DNA from 2 places in the Streptomyces sp. NPDC001668 genome. Region 1 is predicted to be linked to the other one. Evidence: riboswitches for the same ligand, from Rfam matches in the RefSeq annotation. Region 1 holds a riboswitch; the other holds the start of a gene.
What was found. Region 1 has a riboswitch for glycine ahead of gcvT (glycine cleavage system aminomethyltransferase GcvT). Riboswitches for the same ligand answer to the same signal wherever they lie in the genome.

Region 1 (9,580 bases):
CGACTCCAGCTCGCCGCAGGTCTCGCCCGCGGTCACCGTGTCACCGACCTCCGGGAGCTGGACGAAGACGACGTCGCCGAGCGCGTTGGCCGCGTGCTCCGTGATGCCGACCGTCGAGACGCCGTCCTCGGCGCCCGACAGCCACTCGTGCTCCTTGCTGTAACGCAGCTGCTGGGGGTTGCTCATGGCCTGAATTCTCCTGTACGCGGGGGAGTGCTGATGAAGGGGGACTGCGAAAGGCGTGCGTGAGCAGCGACTCTGTGCTCAGCATCACCTACGGCGGTTACTTCTGGGCGGCTACTTCTGGCGCTTGTAGAAGGGCAGAGCCACGACCTCGTACGGCTCGTGACTGCCCCGGATGTCCACACCGACACCGGCCGTGCCCGGCGTGGCGTGCGCGGCGTCGACGTACGCCATCGCGATCGGCCTGCCGAGGGTGGGGGAGGGGGCGCCGGAGGTGACCTCGCCGATCACCTCGCCGTCCGCGATGACGGCGTACCCGGCCCGCGGGACGCGACGCCCCTCGGCGACCAGCCCGACGAGGACGCGCGGCGGCGCGGCGGCGGCGCGCTCGGCGGCCCGCTGGAGCGCCTCCCGCCCGACGAAGTCCCCGTCCTTCTCGAACTTCACGACCCGGCCGAGCCCGGCGTCGAAGGGCGTCAGCTCCCGCGAGAGCTCGTGCCCGTACAGCGGCATGCCCGCTTCCAGGCGCAGGGTGTCCCGGCAGGACAGCCCGCAGGGGATCAGGCCGACGCCCTCGCCCGCCTTGGACAGGGCCTGCCACAGCGCCTCCGCGTCGGAAGGCGCCACGAACAGCTCGAAGCCGTCCTCCCCGGTGTACCCGGTGCGCGCGATCAGGGCCGGCACCCCGGCGACCGTGCCCGGCAGGCCGGCGTAGTACTTGAGGCCGTCGAGGTCCGCGTCGGTCAGGGAAGCGAGGATCCCGGGGGACTGCGGTCCCTGTACGGCGATCAGGGCGTAGGCGTCCCGGTCGTCACGCACCTCGGCGTCGAAGCCGGCCGCGCGCTCGGTCAGCGCGTCGAGCACGACCTGGGCGTTGGAGGCGTTGGCGACCACCATGTACTCGGTCTCGCCGAGCCGGTAGACGATCAGGTCGTCCAGGATGCCGCCGTCGGCCTGGCAGATCATGGTGTAGCGGGCCCGGCCGACACCGACCGAGGCGATGTTGCCGACGAGGGCGAAGTTCAGCAGCTGTGCGGCCTGCGGTCCGGTCACGGTGATCTCACCCATGTGGGAGAGGTCGAAGAGCCCGGCTTTCGTGCGTACCGCGTTGTGTTCGTCGCGCTCGGAGCCGTACCGCAGGGGCATGTCCCAGCCGGCGAAGTCGGTCATGGTCGCACCGAGCGAGCGGTGCAGGGCATCGAGCGCGGTGAGACGGAGTTCAGGACTGCTCATCGGACGGTCGTCTCCAAGGATCCCAGGACATGGGTGTGACGGGCGAGGTATTCCTCCCCATCTGTCATCGGAACCTGAGAGGTTCGCCATGAAGAACATGGCTTGCACCGTGGGTGGGGCCGCCACGAAGGGGGCCCGCTTTTCAGATGTGCCTCGCCCGCGCGGTAACGGGGCCTGAGAGATTCAAGGGAGGGACTTGCTCCTTCGGCGCCCGGGTACACGTACCCCGGGACTCTCCCGCGCGGATTCAAGCGGCCGGTATGCAGTTGGCGCCGACATCATTGCACGCCCCGGACGCCGACGGCAGGGCTGCCTCGGCCCCTCCCTTCTGTAACCGGCTTGTGGCGGTACGCGTACAGAAACGCGAGAGATCGTCCATTACCTTCTCTTTACGCTCGGTGGGGAGGGGAACCCCGACCCCGGAGGAGGACGATGACGGTGAACAGGACCTCGGCGTACGCGACGACCTCGGGTCTCGCGCTGCCCAAGCAGCCCGCGGCCCCGGCCGTCGAGGCCCGCGGCGCGCGCCCGGTCGTCCGTGACCTGCGCGACCGCGCGGGCCACGGTCCGCACGCCCTGCTCTTCGCCCCGAGGGATCTCGTCGTCATCACCGGCCTGCCCGGCAGCGGCAAGTCCACGCTGATGAAGCGTGCGGTCAAGGGGATCCGGATCGACTCCCAGGACACCCGCGACCGCTTCGACGCCCGGCTGTCCCGCTTACTGCCGTACGCCCTCTACCGCCCCCTGGTCCGGCTCGCGCACTACGCCGGACTGCGTCGCGCGCTGCGCTCCGGCGAAGGGGTCGTGGTGCACGACTGCGGGACACAGGCCTGGGTGCGCGGATGGCTGGCCCGGGAGGCCCGGCGCCGGGGCGGCACCCTGCACCTGCTGCTGCTCGACGTCACGGCGGACACCGCGCTCGAGGGCCAGCGCGAGCGCGGCCGGGGTGTCTCGCGGTACGCCTTCCTGCGCCACCGGGGCGCGGCCGCCCGGCTGATCCGCGCCGTGGAGCGCGGTGACCTGCCCCCGGGCTGCGGTTCGGCGGTGCTGATCGACCGGGACGCGGCGGACGTGCTGCGGCGGATCGGGTTCACGGGCTGAGCGGGCGGGCCTCGCCGGGCTGAGCCACCCGGGCGCCGCACCCGCTAGCCTTCAGCCACATCAACAGCGGTTCACAGCAGGCGGTCAGACAGATGGACTTCCCGGCGGATCTTCCCGCGGACTTTCCAGGGCAGGCGCACCCGCACCCCCATCCGCACGGCGGATGGCCCGGCAACGAGCTGGAGGAGGTGCTCTCGGCCTCCCTCGGCATGCCCTCGGCGGGTGGCCGGATCATCGAGGTGCTCGGCCGCAGCTTCGTGTGGGTCCCCCTGCCGAACGGCGGCGGCCCGCACAGCGGCCCCCTCGACCTGCCCACCCTGGAGATCCAGGGCCAGGCGTTCGTCCCGGTCTTCAGCTCCGAGGAGCAGTTCCGCCAGGTCGTCGGCAGCCATCTGTCGTACACCATCGCCCCGGCGGTCGAGTTCGCCCGCGGTCTGCCCCCGCACGTGGGCATCGCCGTGAACCCCGACGGGGTGGTCGGCGTCCCCCTCCCGCCCGCCGCCGTCGCCGACCTGTGCCGGGTGGGCCGCACCCCGCTGGACGGGCCCAACACCGGCGGCCGGGTCAAGCTCTACGAGCCGGACTGGCAGGACGACCCGGTCGACTTCCTGGCGGCCGCGTCCGCCGAGTTCGCGGCCACCGGGGTGGTCCTCACGGCCCGCCGCTGCCTGGCCGCCATCGAGACGGCCGACCCGGTGATGTTCGTGGGCGTGGAACTCTCCCAGTGGGAGGGCGACCTGCGCACCCTGCCGATGGACGCCCTGGGCCGGGCCCTCGGGCACACCCCGGTGCGGTGGCCGGTCAACCTGGTGCTGCTGGACGTGGCGGACGACCCGGTGGGCCACTGGATGCGAGGGCAGGTACGCCCCTTCTACACACAGGGGACCTGACCTCCCCAGGGGCGCGGGAACCGGCCCCCGGGCGCTTAAGCTGTTCCCGTACTCGGGGTGACGAACAAGGAAGGGGCGGTCCAGGTGAGCGCCAGCGGCACGGGCACCGCGACCGGCACGGTCGAGCACATGCTGCGCCAGGTGACGCCCGGGCGCTACGACGCCTACGAGGCCTTGCTCAAGGCACTCGCGACCCCCGGTTCCGGCCAGATCTGGATGCTCCTGTGGCACGGCCAGTCCGGCTCCCCGGACGCCCAGTACGGGACCATGGAGGTCGACGGCTACGGCTACGCCCCCTGTGTGACCTCGGCCCAGGAGCTGAGTGCCAGCGGCTGGAACCGTTCGTACGAGGTGGCCGACGGCATCGACGTGGCCCGCACCCTCTACCCCGACCACTACGGCCTCTGGCTCAACCCGCACGCCCCCGGCGGCGGGGTCGGCATCCCCTGGCTCGACCTGCGGCGCATCGCGACGGGCCTGGAGCGCCAGCCCGCGGGGCCGCTCCGGCTCTCCGAACCCGGCATCGAGATCCCCCAGTTCTACGCCCTGCTCGTGCAGAACGCCCACCGCACCCCGGCGGTCCGCTCGCTGCGCCGGGCCTGGGTGCAGCCGGCGCTCGGGGCGCCGTATCTCGCCATCGGTCTCGACGTGTACGAGACCAGCCCCTCGGCGGTGGACTCGGTGCGCGCGATGATGCAGCAGTCCATCGGGGCCGTCCCGGAGGGGCTGCCGGTGTCGACCGTGGCGATGTCCGACGAGTACGACCCGGTGGCGCTGTGGATGCGTGCCGGGGCGCGTCCGTTCTACGACCGTGAGGCCCACGGATCCCCCGCCCAGGCACCGGTGGCAGGGTACGGCTACCCCCCGGCGCGCGGCGGTTACTGAGAGCGATGACCACCATTCGGCTGGTTTACGTAACAGCCACGTTTCTTCGCGCGTAGATACCGGCAGATCATCCCGAACGTCGCCTATTGTGCCGTTCTGTCCCAACTGGCGGGTGTCCGAGGGGCGTTACCCACTGTTCGGATAACGGAATCCCTCGTACTGCATCACGGTTACGCATACTTTCCTCGCCAGGCCTGGCGGGTGATCGCAGCGAAGCTGAAGACTCCCGAGTCAGACGCAGGATCGGACGTTCCTGTGAACTGAGCAAGTCGACAAAGCCGTAATCCACGGCGGGTGTAGGCCGGTCACCACCGGCGAGAGGGGTCGGGTCACTGTGACCGCACCGATCGAGACCACCGGGGCGCAGGCCGAGGCGCAGCCGGAGGCTGTCCTCGTCGGCGTCGACAAGGGGCAGATCGAGGGCCGTTCCCTGGGGCAGATCGCCTGGTCCCGGTTCAAGAAGGACAAGGTGGCGGTCGCCGGTGGCGTGATCGTCATCCTGCTGATCCTGCTCGCGGTGCTCTCCCGCCCCATCCAGGCCATGTTCGGCCTGGACCCCAACGCCCTGCACCAGGATCTGATCGACCCGAACACCTCGCTGCCCAAGGGCGACTTCGGCGGCATGAGCTGGGACCACCCGCTCGGTGTGGAGCCGAAGTTCGGCCGCGACATCGCCACCCGCATCCTCGAGGGCTCCTGGGTCTCGCTGGTCGTCGCCTTCGGCGCCACGATCCTGTCCAACACGATCGGCGCGGTGCTCGGCGTGGTCGCCGGCTACTACGGCGGACGGGTCGACACGATCATCAGCCGGCTGATGGACACCTTCCTGGCGTTCCCTCTCCTGCTGTTCGCCATCGCCATCTCGGCCACGCTCCAGGGCGGCGCCTTCGGCCTGGAGGGTCTGCCGCTGCACATCAGCGTGCTGATCTTCGTCATCGGCTTCTTCAACTGGCCCTACCTGGGCCGCATCGTGCGCGGCCAGACCCTGGCCCTGCGCGAGCGGGAGTTCGTCGACGCCTCGCGCGGGATGGGGGCCAAGGGGCCGTACATCCTCTTCCGGGAGCTGCTGCCGAACCTCGTCGGCCCGATCATCGTCTACTCGACGCTGCTCATCCCGACCAACATCCTCTTCGAGGCGTCGCTGAGCTTCCTCGGCGTCGGCATCCAGCCTCCCCAGGCCTCCTGGGGCGGCATGCTCAACCAGGCCGTCACCTACTACCAGGTCGACCCGCAGTTCATGATCGTGCCTGGTCTGGCCATCTTCGTGACCGTCCTGGCGTTCAACCTGCTCGGCGACGGTCTCCGCGACGCTCTCGACCCGCGCAGCCGCTGACCGCGGCTGCCGCGAGAGTCCAAAGATTTCCGACAAAAAGGGGAAGCAGACCATCATGCGAAGGTCAGCGCTGGCCGCGGTGGCGGCCATCGGCAGTGCGAGCCTGTTGCTCTCGGCTTGCAGCAAGGCCGATGACAACAGTGATAACGGAAGCAAGTCGGCTGGGGCCAACGCAGCGACCAAGGGTGTCGTCAACGCCTCCACCCAGAAGGGTGGGACGGTCACGTACGAGTACTCCGACGTCCCGGACTCCTTCGACCCCGGCAACACGTACTACGCCTACATGTACAACCTCAGCCGGCTGTACGCCCGCCCGCTGATGACCTTCAAGCCCGGTCCGGGCGAGGAGGGCAACACGCTGGTCCCGGACCTCGCCGAGAAGGCGGGCGAGCCGAGCGAGGGCGGCAAGACCTGGACGTACAAGATCCGCTCGGGTCTGAAGTACCAGGACGGCACGCCGATCACCTCGAAGGACGTCAAGTACGCCGTCGAGCGCTCCAACTTCGCGCGTGACGTGCTCTCGCTCGGCCCGAACTACTTCCAGCAGTTCATGCAGGGCGGCAAGGCCTACAAGGGCCCCTACAAGGACAAGAGCCCCGAGGGCCTGAAGTCCATCGAGACGCCGGACGACACCACGATCGTCTTCAAGCTGAACCGTCCCTTCCAGGAGTTCGACTACCTGGTCGCGACGCCGCAGACGGCTCCGGTGCCGCAGGCCAAGGACACCGGCATCGACTACGTCAAGAGCATCGTGTCCTCGGGCTCGTACAAGTTCCAGAGCTACGACGACGGCAAGCAGGCCGTCCTCGTCAGGAACGAGAACTGGGACCCGAAGACCGACCCGCTGCGCAAGCAGTACCCGGACAAGATCGTCATCAAGCTCAAGGTCAACGCCGAGACGATCGACCAGGACGTCCAGGCCGGCGACGCGATCGACCTCGGCGGTACCGGTGTCCAGGCCGCGACCCAGGCGAAGGTCGTCAACAGCGCCGACCTGAAGGCCAACACGGACAACACCTACGGTGGCCGTCTGGTCTACATGGCGATCAACAACCAGGTCGCGCCGTTCGACAAGGTCGAGTGCCGCAAGGCCGTCGAGTACGCCGTCGACAAGGTCTCCGTGCAGACCGCCGAGGGCGGTCCGATCCGCGGTGACGTCGCCACCACGGTCCTGCCCCCGGACATCAAGGGCTACTCGAAGGCCGACGTCTACGCGACCCCCGGCAACAAGGGTGACGTCGCCAAGGCCAAGGAGCAGCTGAAGGCCTGCGGCAAGACGTCGATCAACACCAACATCTCGGCGCGCAGCGACCGCCCGCAGGAGATCGACGCGGCCACCGCGATCATCGCCTCGCTGAAGAAGGTCGGCATCAACGCCAGCCTGAAGCAGTACCCGTCGGGCAAGTACTTCACCGACTACGCGGGTGTGCCGACGTTCGACAAGCAGCAGAACATCGGCCTGCACATGATGCAGTGGGGTGCCGACTGGAACTCCGGCTACGGCTTCCTCCAGCAGATCCTGCACGGTGACGCGATCGGCACGTCCGGCAACACCAACCTCTCGTATCTGAACGACAAGCAGATCAACGAGATGCTGGAGAAGGCCATCGCCACCGAGGACGACACCGCGCGCAACGCCCTGTACGGGGAGATCGACAAGCGTGCGATGGACCTGGCGGCGCTGGTCCCGCTGACCTACTTCAAGGTCCTGCTGTACCGTCCCGCGGGCTTCACCAACCTGGTGTCCACGGCGGCCTTCAGCGGTCAGTACGACTACCTCAACATCGGCACGACCAAGAAGTAGCCCCGGAAGGCAGGTGAAGGCATTGGTGCCCGTGGGCCTCGCGGCCCGCGGGCACCAGCGCCGGTCCCCGTGATCTCGTACATCCTCCGTCGGACGTTCGCGGCAGTGATCCTGCTGCTGGTCGTCACCGCGGTCACCTTCGCGATCTTCTTCCTGCTGCCGCGGATGGCCGGCCAGACCGCCGACCAGCTCGCGCAGCAGTACATCGGAAAGAGTCCGACGAAGGCCGACATCGCCGCGGTCAAGCAGAACCTCGGTCTGGACGAGCCCCTGTATGCCCAGTACTGGCACTTCATCAAGGGGATCGTGGCCGGAGCCACCTACAACCTGGGGCCCACGACGGCGCACTGTGACGCGCCGTGCTTCGGCTACTCCTTCAAGACCCACCAGGCGGTCTGGCCGCAGCTGACCTCACGCATTCCGGTGACCTTCTCGCTGGCGGCCGGTGCCGCCGTGCTGTGGCTGGTCTCCGGTGTGGTGATCGGCGTGATCTCCGCGCTCAAGCCCCGCAGCTTCTTCGACCGCACCTTCATGGGCGTCGCGCTCGCCGGCGTCTCGCTGCCCATGTTCTTCACGGGCAGCCTGGCGATCCTGCTCTTCACCTACCACTGGCCGATCTTCGGCCGCACCTACGTACCGTTCACCGAGAACCCGGCCCAGTGGGCCAACACGCTCTTCCCGGCCTGGTGCTCGCTCGCGCTCCTGTACTCCGCCATCTACGCGCGGCTGACCCGCTCGGGCATGCTGGAGACGATGAACGAGGACTTCATCCGCACGGCCCGCGCCAAGGGCCTGCGGGAGCGCAACGTGGTGACCCGGCACGGGCTGCGGGCCGCGCTGACCCCGATCATCACCGTCTTCGGCATGGACCTCGGTCTGCTGCTCGGCGGCGCGGTGATCACCGAGACGGTGTTCTCGCTGCCCGGCATCGGCCAGTACGCGGTGCAGGGCATCACCGCCAACGACCTGCCCCCGATCCTCGGCGTCACCCTGCTCGCCGCCCTCTTCGTCGTGATCGCAAATCTCCTGGTGGACCTGTTGTACGCCGCCGCCGACCCGCGGGTGAGGCTCTCGTGACCGAACTCTCCAAGACCGGTGCCGCCCTGGGCGAGCCGGCTCCGGGGAACGCCCCCGACGCCTTCCTCGCGGTCCGCGACCTCAAGGTGCACTTCCCGACCGACGACGGCCTGGTCAAGTCCGTCGACGGGCTCAGCTTCCAGGTGGAGAAGGGCAAGACCCTCTGCATCGTGGGTGAGTCGGGCTCCGGCAAGTCCGTCACCTCGCTGGCGATCATGGGCCTGCACCGGCTCGGGGCACAGGGCAAGCACGTGCAGATGTCCGGCGAGATCTGGCTGGACGGCAAGGAACTGGTCTCCGCCGACCCGGACGAGGTGCGCCGGCTGCGCGGCCGCGAGATGGCGATGATCTTCCAGGACCCGCTGTCCGCGATGCACCCGTACTACACGATCGGCAACCAGATCGTGGAGGCGTACCGGGTCCACAACGACGTCAGCAAGAAGGTCGCGCGCAAGCGGGCCGTCGAGATGCTCGACCGGGTCGGCATCCCCGAGCCGGACAAGCGCGTGGACGGCTACCCGCACGAGTTCTCCGGCGGTATGCGCCAGCGCGCGATGATCGCCATGGCGCTGGTCAACAACCCCGAACTGCTCATCGCGGACGAGCCGACGACCGCCCTCGACGTCACCGTCCAGGCGCAGATCCTCGACCTCATCCGGGACCTGCAGAAGGAGTTCGGCTCCGCGGTCGTCCTCATCACCCACGACCTGGGTGTGGTCGCCGAGATCGCCGACGACGTGCTCGTGATGTACGGCGGCCGGTGCGTGGAGCGCGGCAGCGTCGACGACGTCTTCGAGCGCCCGCAGCACCCGTACACCTGGGGGCTGCTCGGCTCGATGCCGCGCATCGACCGGGAGACCTCCGAGCGGCTCATCCCCGTCAAGGGACAGCCGCCGAGCCTCATCAACGTCCCCTCGGGCTGCGCCTTCCACCCCCGCTGCCCGTACGCGGACATCCCCAAGGGCGATGTCACCCGTACCGTGCGCCCGGAGCTCCAGCAGGTCGGCGGCGGGCACTTCTCCGCGTGCCACCTCTCGCCGGAGGACCGCACGCGGATCTGGACCGAAGAGATTG
Region 2 (9,580 bases), on a different contig from region 1:
ACCCCCACCATGCGGAATGCAGAAGGTCTTGTGCAGGTTCAGGTGCGAGACGTCGCCGCCGAAGTGCCCCGGCTTGGCCAGCCCCACCAGCGCGTTGAGGTTGGCCCCGTCGACGTACACCTGCCCGCCGGCCTCGTGCACCTGCGCGCAGATGTCGGCCACGTGCTCCTCGAACACACCGTGCGTCGAGGGGTACGTGATCATCAGCACGGCCAGCTCGTCCCGGTGCTGCTCGATCTTGGCCCGCAGGTCCTCGACGTCGATCTCGCCGTCCCCGGCGGTCTTCACGACGACGACCTTCATGCCCGCCATCACGGCACTGGCGGCGTTGGTCCCGTGCGCGGACGACGGGATCAAACACACGGTCCGCTGCTCGTCCCCGTTGGCCCGGTGATACCCGCGAACGGCGAGCAGCCCGGCCAGCTCGCCCTGCGAACCGGCATTGGGCTGGAGCGACACCTTGTCGTACCCGGTGACCTCGGCGAGCCGCTCCTCCAGCTCCGTGATCAGCGTCAGATAGCCCTGCGCCTGCTCGGCGGGCGCGAAGGGGTGCAGCTGCCCGAACTCGGGCCAGGTGACCGGCTCCATCTCCGTGGTGGCGTTGAGCTTCATGGTGCAGGAGCCCAGCGGGATCATGCCCCGGTCGAGCGCGTAGTCCCGGTCGGCGAGCCTGCGCAGGTAGCGCAGCATCGCGGTCTCGGAGCGGTGCTGGTGGAAGACGGGGTGGGTGAGGACCTCGTCCTCACGCAGCAGCGCGTCCGGCAGCGCCTCCTCGGTGGCCGCGTCCAGCGCCTCGATGTCGGCCTCGACCCCGAACGCGCCCCACACGGCGGCCACCTGGGCCCGCGCGGTGGTCTCGTCACAGGCGAGGGACACGTGGTCGGCGTCGACGAGGTGCAGGTTGACACCGTTGTGCCGCGCGGCCGACGCGACCTCGGCGGCCCTCCCCGGCACTCGCACGGTCAGCGTGTCGAAGTAGAAGCCGTGCACGACCTCGACCCCGCCGGCGCGGAGCCCGGCGGCGAGGAGGGTGGCGTACCGGTGCGTGCGCCGGGCGATGCCCTTGAGCCCGTCGGGCCCGTGGTAGACGGCGTACATCCCGGCCATCACCGCGAGCAGCACCTGCGCGGTGCAGATGTTGCTGGTCGCCTTCTCCCGGCGGATGTGCTGCTCACGCGTCTGCAGCGCGAGCCGGTACGCCTTGTTGCCGTCGGCGTCCACGGACACACCCACGAGCCGCCCGGGCAGGCTCCGCGCGAACTTCTCGCGCACGGCCATGTAACCGGCGTGCGGTCCGCCGAATCCCATCGGCACCCCGAACCGCTGCGTGGTCCCGACCGCGATGTCCGCCCCGAGCTCGCCCGGCGACTTCAACAGCGTCAGTGCGAGCAGATCGGCGGCGACGGTCACGAGCGCGCCGAGCTCATGAGCCTGGTCGATGAGCGGCTTGATGTCCCGTACGACCCCGGAGGCGCCCGGGTACTGGACGAGCACGCCGTTGATCTCGCGCGAGGCGATCTCGTCCGGGATGCCCTGGCCCAGGTCCGCGACCACGACCTCGACCCCGGCCGGCTCGGCACGGGTCTCGATCACGGCGATGGTCTGCGGCAGCACGTCGGCGTCGACGAGGAAGAGCCCCTTCTTGTTCTTCCCCATGCGCCGCGACAGGGACATGGCCTCGGCCGCCGCGGTCCCCTCGTCGAGCAGCGAGGCGCCGGAGGTCGGCAGCCCGGTGAGGTCGGCGACCATGGTCTGGAAGTTCAGCAGCGCCTCGAGCCGCCCCTGCGAGATCTCCGGCTGATACGGCGTGTAGGCCGTGTACCAGGCCGGGTTCTCCATGACGTTGCGCAGGATGACGGGCGGAGTGAAGGTGCCGTAGTACCCGAGCCCGATCATCGAATCGAGCACCTGGTTCCGGTCGGCCAGCGACCGCAGCTCGGCCAGCACCTCGGCCTCGGTGCGCGCACCGGGCAGTTCCAGCGCATCGGCGTTCTTGATCACATCCGGCACGGCGGCGGCGGTGAGCTCGTCCAGCGAGCCGTAGCCGACCTGCGCGAGCATCTTGGCCCGAGCCTCGTGGTCGGGACCGATGTGACGCTGCTCGAAGGGGATTCCCTGTTCGAGCTCGGAGAGCGGAGTGCGATGGGCGGTCATTGCGGAGGCCTCCTGGTCTGACGCGACCTTCGAGGGGTACCCCGGCGCGGGTACCCCGACGGCCTCCCCCTCTGTCATCTCGACCTGAGAGCTTCACCGGCCGCCCGAAGGCCGCCGGCTTTCACCGTCGGTGAGAGCGGAAGCCGTCGACACCCGCCCTGCTTTCCAGAGTGACCTCGTCCGTGCGGTACGTGAGCCTGAGAGATTCCGGGGAGGATTTGCTCCTTCGGCGCCTCCGATGGTGTCTGGAGGACTCTCCCGCACGGGGTCAGCAGCCGCTGGCAAGCCTACCAGCGAGGTCACCGCACGCGTCTTCGAGTGGCCGCACACCCCGATGTGCTCTTTCGTAGTGCATACGACCGCTTCGGATGAGTTGCGACCAAGTGGAGGGCCCGTGCAGACCGACATCGATCCGCGCAACCTGATCGGCCGCAAGGCGTTCGACCGCAACGGCACCAAGATCGGCACCATCGACGAGGTCTACCTCGACGACGCGACGGGCGTACCGGAGTGGGCGGCGATACGCACCGGCCTCTTCTCCCGTGACGCCTTCGTCCCCCTCGAGCCGAGCGAACTGATCGACGGCACCCTGCACGTCCCCTTCGACCGCACCCTCATCAAGGACGCCCCCGACTTCGGCGTCGGCCGCCACCTCTCCCCCGACCAGGAACTCCAGCTCTACCACCACTACGGCCTCGACATGTCCGCCCCGCCCCCACTCCCGGACCGCGACTTCGGCAACCTGGCAGGCACGGAGGACGTAGAGGCCTGACCGCACCCAGTGCAGGCCCAGGGCGCCACACGGTCCCGCGCCGCACCCCGTCACCACCGCGGTTCCACACCACACCAGGTGCCCGGCGGCCACGCCGCCCCGCCCATGTCAGCGCCCCCACCCCCAACACCACTGACGGCCGGCCGAACCAAGTCCGCCACACGCCAGCACCCCCTCGCATCCGTCCCACCACACCCACGTCGGCCAAGCTCTTGCATTGCCCGCCGCCCGGCATGAGGCCCGCGGGGTGCTGTGCAGCCCTCCCGCCCTCGTCAGAGGCACGCTTTGCCCCTCCGGCACACCCGGCGGGAACCAGACGCTCTACAGCCGAGCCACCCCCACACCAGCCCCGTCGACCGTCCTACACCCCCTCGCACCTCCACGAGCTGGGCCAGACTCCTCACGCCCCCGCCCCACCCGCACCCCGTCAGACGCCCTGCACACCCCTGCACCACCCCGTCCGGCACCCCACCCACGTCCGCCGACCGACCACCCACCACACCCCGCGGCCGCCGACGGCGCTCCACCCCCACAAGGGCCGCCCGCACCCGACCACGCAACCGTCACAGGTGGTGCGGGTGGGAACCCAACGCCTGAACCAACGGCAACGGCTCAGCCGACTCCAGCCGAGGATCGTCGACAAGAAACGTCCGCACCCGACCCGGCTCCGAATCCGGCGTCTCGAACCGCACAGTCACCCGCCCCAGCCCACTCCCCTGCACCCACCCGTGCCCGTACTCGGAATGCCGCACGTCATGCCCCGCGACCCACCGCCGCTCGACCACCACATCCCGCTCCTCAACAGGAGCGTCGTCGCCCACCTCCTCGACGCCCTGCTCCGCCCCCGCCCCCGCCCCCGCGGCCTGGGCGAACAGATCCTCCTGAGTGAAGTCGGCGAGCCCGGAGACCCCGACCCCCAGCAACCGCACACCCCCCGTGGAGTCCACCCCCTCCAGCAACCGCAACGCGGCCTCCCGCACCACCGCGGGATCATCCGTGGGCCCCCGCAAGGTCTCGGACCGCGTCAACGTGGAGAAGTCGTACCGCCGCACCTTCAACACGATGGTCCGCCCCGACAACCCCGCCGCCCGCAACCTCCGCACGCACCGGTCCGCCAACCGCTGCACTTCCAGCCCCACCCGAACCCGGTCATGGATGTCCACGTCGTACGTGTCCTCCACGGACACCGACTTCGCCTCCCGCTCCGCCACCACGGCCCGCTCGTCCCGCGCCAGTGCCATCGCGTACAGCCCGTGCCCGTGCGCCTTCCCGAGCAGCCGTACCAGCTCGTCCTCCCCCGCCTCGACGATCTCGTCGACCGTGTGGATCCCGGCCCGCCGCAGATGGTCCCCCGTCGCCGGCCCCACCCCGGGCAGGGTCCGCACCGACATCGGACCGAGCATCGCCCGCTCCGTCCCGGGCTCGATCACCACAAGCCCGTCCGGCTTGGCCTGCTCGGAGGCGATCTTGGCGAGCATCTTGGACGCCGCGAGCCCCACCGACCCCGTGAGCCCCGTGACGGCCCGTATGTCGGCGCGCAGCTTGGCCCCGGCCAGCCGCGCCGACGCCTCGTCCCAGGCCGTTCCCCCAGCCTCCAGGTCCACGAACGCCTCGTCCAGGCTCAGCGGCTCCACCAGCGGCGACAGCTCCCGCAACAGCCCCATCACCTGCTCGCTGATCGCCTTGTAGAACCCGAAGCGCGGCACGAGATAAGCGGCGTTCGGCGCGAGCCGTCTCGCCTGGGCCATGGGCATCGCCGAGTGCACCCCGAACACCCGGGCCTCGTAGGACGCGGTGGCCACCACACCCCGCGGCCCCAGCCCGCCCACGACGACGGCCTTCCCGCGCAGACTCGGCTTGGACGCCTGCTCCGCCGAGGCGTAGAAGGCATCCATGTCGAGATGCAGGATCGTGGGCGCTTTTCTCACATGTCCGATGCTGCCCTACGCCACTGACAATGCCCCGCCGAAGAGTGCGGGGCAGGCTTCACACCGCCTTGTTGCGGCGCCGGGCCAGCTCGTCCGCGGGGTTGTGACCGACGAGCGTCTCCCCGGTGTCGATGCGCTCCCCGTGCAGCTGCGACAGCGCGCTCTCGACATCCCGCCACACGACGCCCACGGCGATCCCGAAGATCCCCTGGCCGCCCTGGAGCAGCGCGTGGACCTCGTCGGGCGAGGTGCACTCGTAGACCGTGGCCCCGTCGCTCATGAGGGTCATGCGCTCCAGGTCCTGGAAACCGCGCTCACGCAGATGCTGGACCGTGGTGCGGATGTTCTGCAGCGACACCCCGGTGTCGAGGAACCGCTTGACGATCTTCAGGACGACGACGTCCCGGAAGCTGTAGAGCCGCTGCGTCCCCGACCCGTGGGCGGGCCGCACGCTCGGCTCCACGAGCCCGGTGCGCGCCCAGTAGTCGAGTTGCCGGTAGGTGATGCCGGCCGCCGCGCACGCCGTAGGGCCGCGATAGCCGATCTGCTCGGACGCCATGGACGTCGCCCCTCCGCTGCTCGGCACGGCCGCCGGTCGCTGCGGAACGTGATCGGCCGCGCCGCCGTGGTGGGGGTCCCCCCACGTCGAACGCAGTGGAGAGCTTGGGGGAGGGTACGGACCGCTCGCCCCGAGACTCCGTCCGGGGGCACCCCCAGCCGTACCGTCGCCGCTGCTTCTCACGCCGACCTCCGTCCTTGACCTGCCTTCTCGACGGTAGGCAGTCACCAGGGGTGCGTCAACGATCGCCACACTCGGCACGCCGAGTGATAATCACCCTAGGAGTGGTTTGCCGTACCCCACTGCGGGGAAAGGCTAGCCGAATGCGCTCCGAACGGGCCGCAGGACGCTCTCACGCGCCGGTGGCAAATGCCAGCATTTTGGTGACGAACGGACACGGCCGACCCGGCACGGACCACTGATCCGCCGGATCGGCCGCAGCTTCCTCACTGACTGCTGGTACCGAAGTCCTCGGGGGAGATCTGGTCGAGGAACTCGCGGAACTTCTCCACTTCGTCCTCCTGCTCGTCCGGGATCGCGATACCGGCGTCGTCGAGCACTCCGTCGCTGCCGTAGATCGGCGTCCCGGTGCGCAGGGCCAGCGCTATGGCGTCGGACGGCCGCGCGCTCACCTCGACCCCGCTGGCGAAGACCAGCTCCGCGTAGAAGACGCCCTCACGCAGGTCCGTGATGCGCACTTCGGTGAGCTCCTGGCCGACCGCCTCCAGCACGTCCTTGAACAGGTCGTGGGTCAGCGGTCGTGCGGGGGCCATGCCCTGCTGCGCGAAGGCGATCGCAGTCGCCTCCCCCGGCCCGATCCAGATGGGGAGGTAGCGGTCGCCTCCCACTTCACGCAGGAGCACGATCGGTTGGTTGGAGGGCATTTCGACCCGGACACCTACGACATCGAGCTCGTTCACACAGCAACCCTAGGCCGTGCCCGGGACGTTTGGGTAGTCGGGCAGGAAACGGGTGACACTTCCTGCACCGACCGCACTCAGGGCAGCCGTACGCCGAGCGCGGTCTGCACGAGCGCCGCGTGCAGTTTCACCGTGAGCCCCGCGAGTTCCTTGGCACGGGCTTCCGCGTGCGCGCGGGTCTGCGGGTTGCGGTGGCGCTTCAGCGGGGCCACCACCTGTTCGACGAGCCCTGCCTCACGGTCGGCGGCCGCCTTCATGGCACGCAGATGCCGCGGCTCGATCCCGAACCGCCCGAGTTCCACGACGAGCGCGGCCACGGTGACCGCCTCGGCGTCGTAGGCCCCGTCCGGAAGCGGGGTGATGAGCCCGTACGACTCCCACTCCGCCAGCTCCGGCTCACCGATCTCGGCGGCGGCGAGCAGCTCGTCCCGGCCGATCCGGGCCGCTGTGGGGCCCTCGGAGACCTCCAGGACCGTTTCTCCGTCCCGCTGACGGCCCACCGTGGGCAGCGCGACGGCCTCGCCGCGCTCCATGGCGTCCAGGTGCTCCCGGATCACCTTGAGCGGCAGATAGTGGTCCCGCTGCATCCTCAGGACATGACCGAGGCGCTCGACGTCCCGGTTGCTGAACTTGCGGTAGCCGGAGGGGGTCCGCTGCGGCTCGATGAGGCCCTCGGACTCCAGGAAACGGATCTTGGAGATCGTGACTTCGGGGAACTCGTCGCGCAGCATGGTCAGCACCGTGCCGATGCTCATCAGCCCACTGTCCGTGGCGGCGGCGCCGTGTCCGGCACCGCCGCTCGGTGTTTGAAGCATGGACCTTCCCTGGGAGGGTCAGTAGCCCCGCTGGCTCGCGTAGAACACCAGCCGGTACTTGCCGATCTGCACCTCGTCGCCGTTGTTCAGAGCGACCGAGTCGATCCGCTCGCGGTTGACGTACGTGCCGTTGAGACTGCCCACGTCGGACACCGTGAACGAGCCGTCCTGGCCGCGGCGGAACTCCACGTGCCGCCGCGAGACCGTGACGTCGTCGAGGAAGATGTCGCTCTGCGGGTGACGGCCGGCCGTGGTCAGCTCGCCGTCCAGCAGGAAGCGGCTGCCCGAGTTCGGCCCACGGCGCACCACCAGGAGCGCGGAGCCCAGCGGAAGCGCGTCGACGGCGGCCTGTGCCTCCGGGGAGAGCGCCGGCATCTGCGTCTGGCCGGTGACCTCGGAGTCGTAGGCCTCGAGTCCCGAGATGGAGATGGTGGAGGTCGTCTCCGAGGGGCGCTCGGGCACGGCACCGGCCCGCAGCGGGGCACCGCAGTTGGAGCAGAAGCGGCTGTTCTCCGCGTTGCGGTTACCGCACCTCGTACACACCAGGGCCGACATAGGGGAAAACCCTCCACCCGTACTCGAGGTTGACGGCTGCCCGAAACCTATGCCGCCGGACTGGGCAGGGTCAACAGACGGCACGCCCTGACCTCCGGAAATGTCACCGCCCTGACCAGAGACCTGGTCCCGGAACAGCGGGCGCTGGCCCTCGGCGTCGGGCTGTGCGCGGTGACGAGCGGTGGCATTGTCGCTGCCTTCTCGCGCGCTCTTGCCGAACAACTTCTGAAACAACTTCACGGGCGATTCCCCTTGACCGAAACAGACCCGCCCGTGGGGCAGGACGAACCCTGATTGAACACACCGGTCGACCCGGACATCCTCACAACGTCCGTTGCCACCAGACAGTTTCCACCACGCACCACCCATTCGGTGCGCCGACCCCCCGCAACCTCATGCCCTGGCGCGTCGCCCCCCATGCACCCCCGGTTCACTGGGAGGACGACCGAGCGTAGTCAGGCCGCTTCGCTGCTCGCAAGGCGTCCACGACGATCTTGTCCGACCGCTCGACGGTTACGGTGGCCTGCTCCTTCTCAAGAGTCTGCACCACGCCTCCAGGGATGTTGAGCGCCGGTTCGAGGTCCTGCGGATTGCCGATGACCTTGAAACGAAACGGCGCCGTGATCTTGTTCCCGTCGACGCTCACGCTTTTGTCCGAGTCCGACAGAAACGTGCCCGCGACAACTCGTACGCCGTTCACCTGGATCGCCTCCGCGCCGGCGGCCCTCAGCTCCTGGATCGCGTCGAGCAGCATGTCCGCCTCGACCGTCCCCTTGGTGTCCTCGATCGTCATCGTGATGCCCGGCCCCTGTGCGGCCACCGTGCCCGCGAGGATGCCGAGTTGCCGCTCCTTCTCGACCGTCTGCTTGCGGGCCTCCTCGGCCTGGTCGGAGCTGTTCTCCAGCTCGTCCCGCTGCTTCTCGAGGCCCTGCTTCTCGTCTTCAAGACGCTGAGTACGGTCGTCCAGTTCATCGAGGATGCGTACGAGATCTTCCTGCCTCGCCCCCCGCAGCGCGCTGTCACTGTCGCTGTTCGACGCCACCTGGACGGCAAGACCGAATCCGAGCCCGAACAACAGCACCGCCACGATGAGTTGGGCGCGGCTCGCACGCGGCGGCCACAGCCCGTTCACCAGCCGCTGACGCCCGGTCAACCCGGGCTCCGCCGCCCGCACGTCCTCCTGCTCGGGTGCCGTCGCCGGCAGTTCTTCGGGCAGCTCCTTGCGCAGCCTGTTGCCGGGAGTCTCTTCCTGCTCGCTCATCGGCCTCAGGCCCTGAAAACGTGCCGGCGGATCGCCGCGGCGTTGGAGAAGATCCGGATGCCGAGCACGACGACGACACCGGTCGACAGCTGGGCGCCCACGCCCAACTTGTCGCCCAGGAACACGATCAGTGCGGCCACGACCACGTTCGACAGGAACGACACGACGAAGACCTTGTCGTCGAAGATGCCGTCGAGCATGGCCCGCAGCCCGCCGAAGACGGCGTCCAGCGCCGCCACCACGGCGATCGGCAGATAAGGCTCGACAACCGCCGGAACCTCAGGCCGGACCAACAGGCCGGCCACGACTCCCACGACGAGGCCCAGTACGGCGATCACGATGTGCCCTTCTCAGTTCTCGGCTCTGCTGTACGTACGATCACACTCGGTGCGGCCGGCAGCCGGAGATCGTCCTCCACCGAGATGGCGGTCCGGATGCCGTAGTTCTCTTCCAGGGCGTGCAGATACAGCCCGTCGGCACTGTCCTGGAACCTGGTGCTCAGCCGCTGCCCGTCCCCCACCGCAAGCACCGTGTAGGGCGGCACGAGCGGCTTGTTGTCGACCAGTATCGCGTCACCCGCGGCCCTGATCGCGGACAGCGCGGTCAGCCGCTGTCC

Region 2: linked by a shared signal. The riboswitch ahead of gcvP (aminomethyl-transferring glycine dehydrogenase) and the one ahead of gcvT (glycine cleavage system aminomethyltransferase GcvT) in region 1 are both predicted to bind glycine.

The regions. Positions count from the first base shown of each region.
Region 1 covers NZ_JBIAUQ010000003.1:204,790-214,369, reverse strand. The annotation lists gene gcvH (glycine cleavage system protein GcvH) at 1-186, opposite strand, end outside; gene gcvT (glycine cleavage system aminomethyltransferase GcvT) at 298-1,416, opposite strand; glycine riboswitch at 1,569-1,666, opposite strand; gene ACFYZ8_RS10650 (AAA family ATPase) at 1,849-2,517, shown strand; gene ACFYZ8_RS10645 (enhanced serine sensitivity protein SseB) at 2,610-3,407, shown strand; gene ACFYZ8_RS10640 (enhanced serine sensitivity protein SseB C-terminal domain-containing protein) at 3,492-4,292, shown strand; gene ACFYZ8_RS10635 (ABC transporter permease) at 4,627-5,625, shown strand; gene ACFYZ8_RS10630 (ABC transporter substrate-binding protein) at 5,681-7,429, shown strand; gene ACFYZ8_RS10625 (ABC transporter permease) at 7,499-8,506, shown strand; gene ACFYZ8_RS10620 (ABC transporter ATP-binding protein) at 8,503-9,580, shown strand, end outside.
Region 2 covers NZ_JBIAUQ010000005.1:660,370-669,949, forward strand. The annotation lists gene gcvP (aminomethyl-transferring glycine dehydrogenase) at 1-2,154, opposite strand, end outside; glycine riboswitch at 2,330-2,425, opposite strand; gene ACFYZ8_RS19570 (PRC-barrel domain-containing protein) at 2,549-2,926, shown strand; gene ACFYZ8_RS19575 (DNA polymerase IV) at 3,490-4,854, opposite strand; gene ACFYZ8_RS19580 (MerR family transcriptional regulator) at 4,913-5,596, opposite strand; gene ACFYZ8_RS19585 (bifunctional nuclease family protein) at 5,860-6,333, opposite strand; gene ACFYZ8_RS19590 (MerR family transcriptional regulator) at 6,411-7,148, opposite strand; gene ACFYZ8_RS19595 (FHA domain-containing protein) at 7,167-8,072, opposite strand; gene ACFYZ8_RS19600 (DUF881 domain-containing protein) at 8,134-8,964, opposite strand; gene ACFYZ8_RS19605 (small basic family protein) at 8,970-9,302, opposite strand; gene ACFYZ8_RS19610 (DUF881 domain-containing protein) at 9,299-9,580, opposite strand, start outside.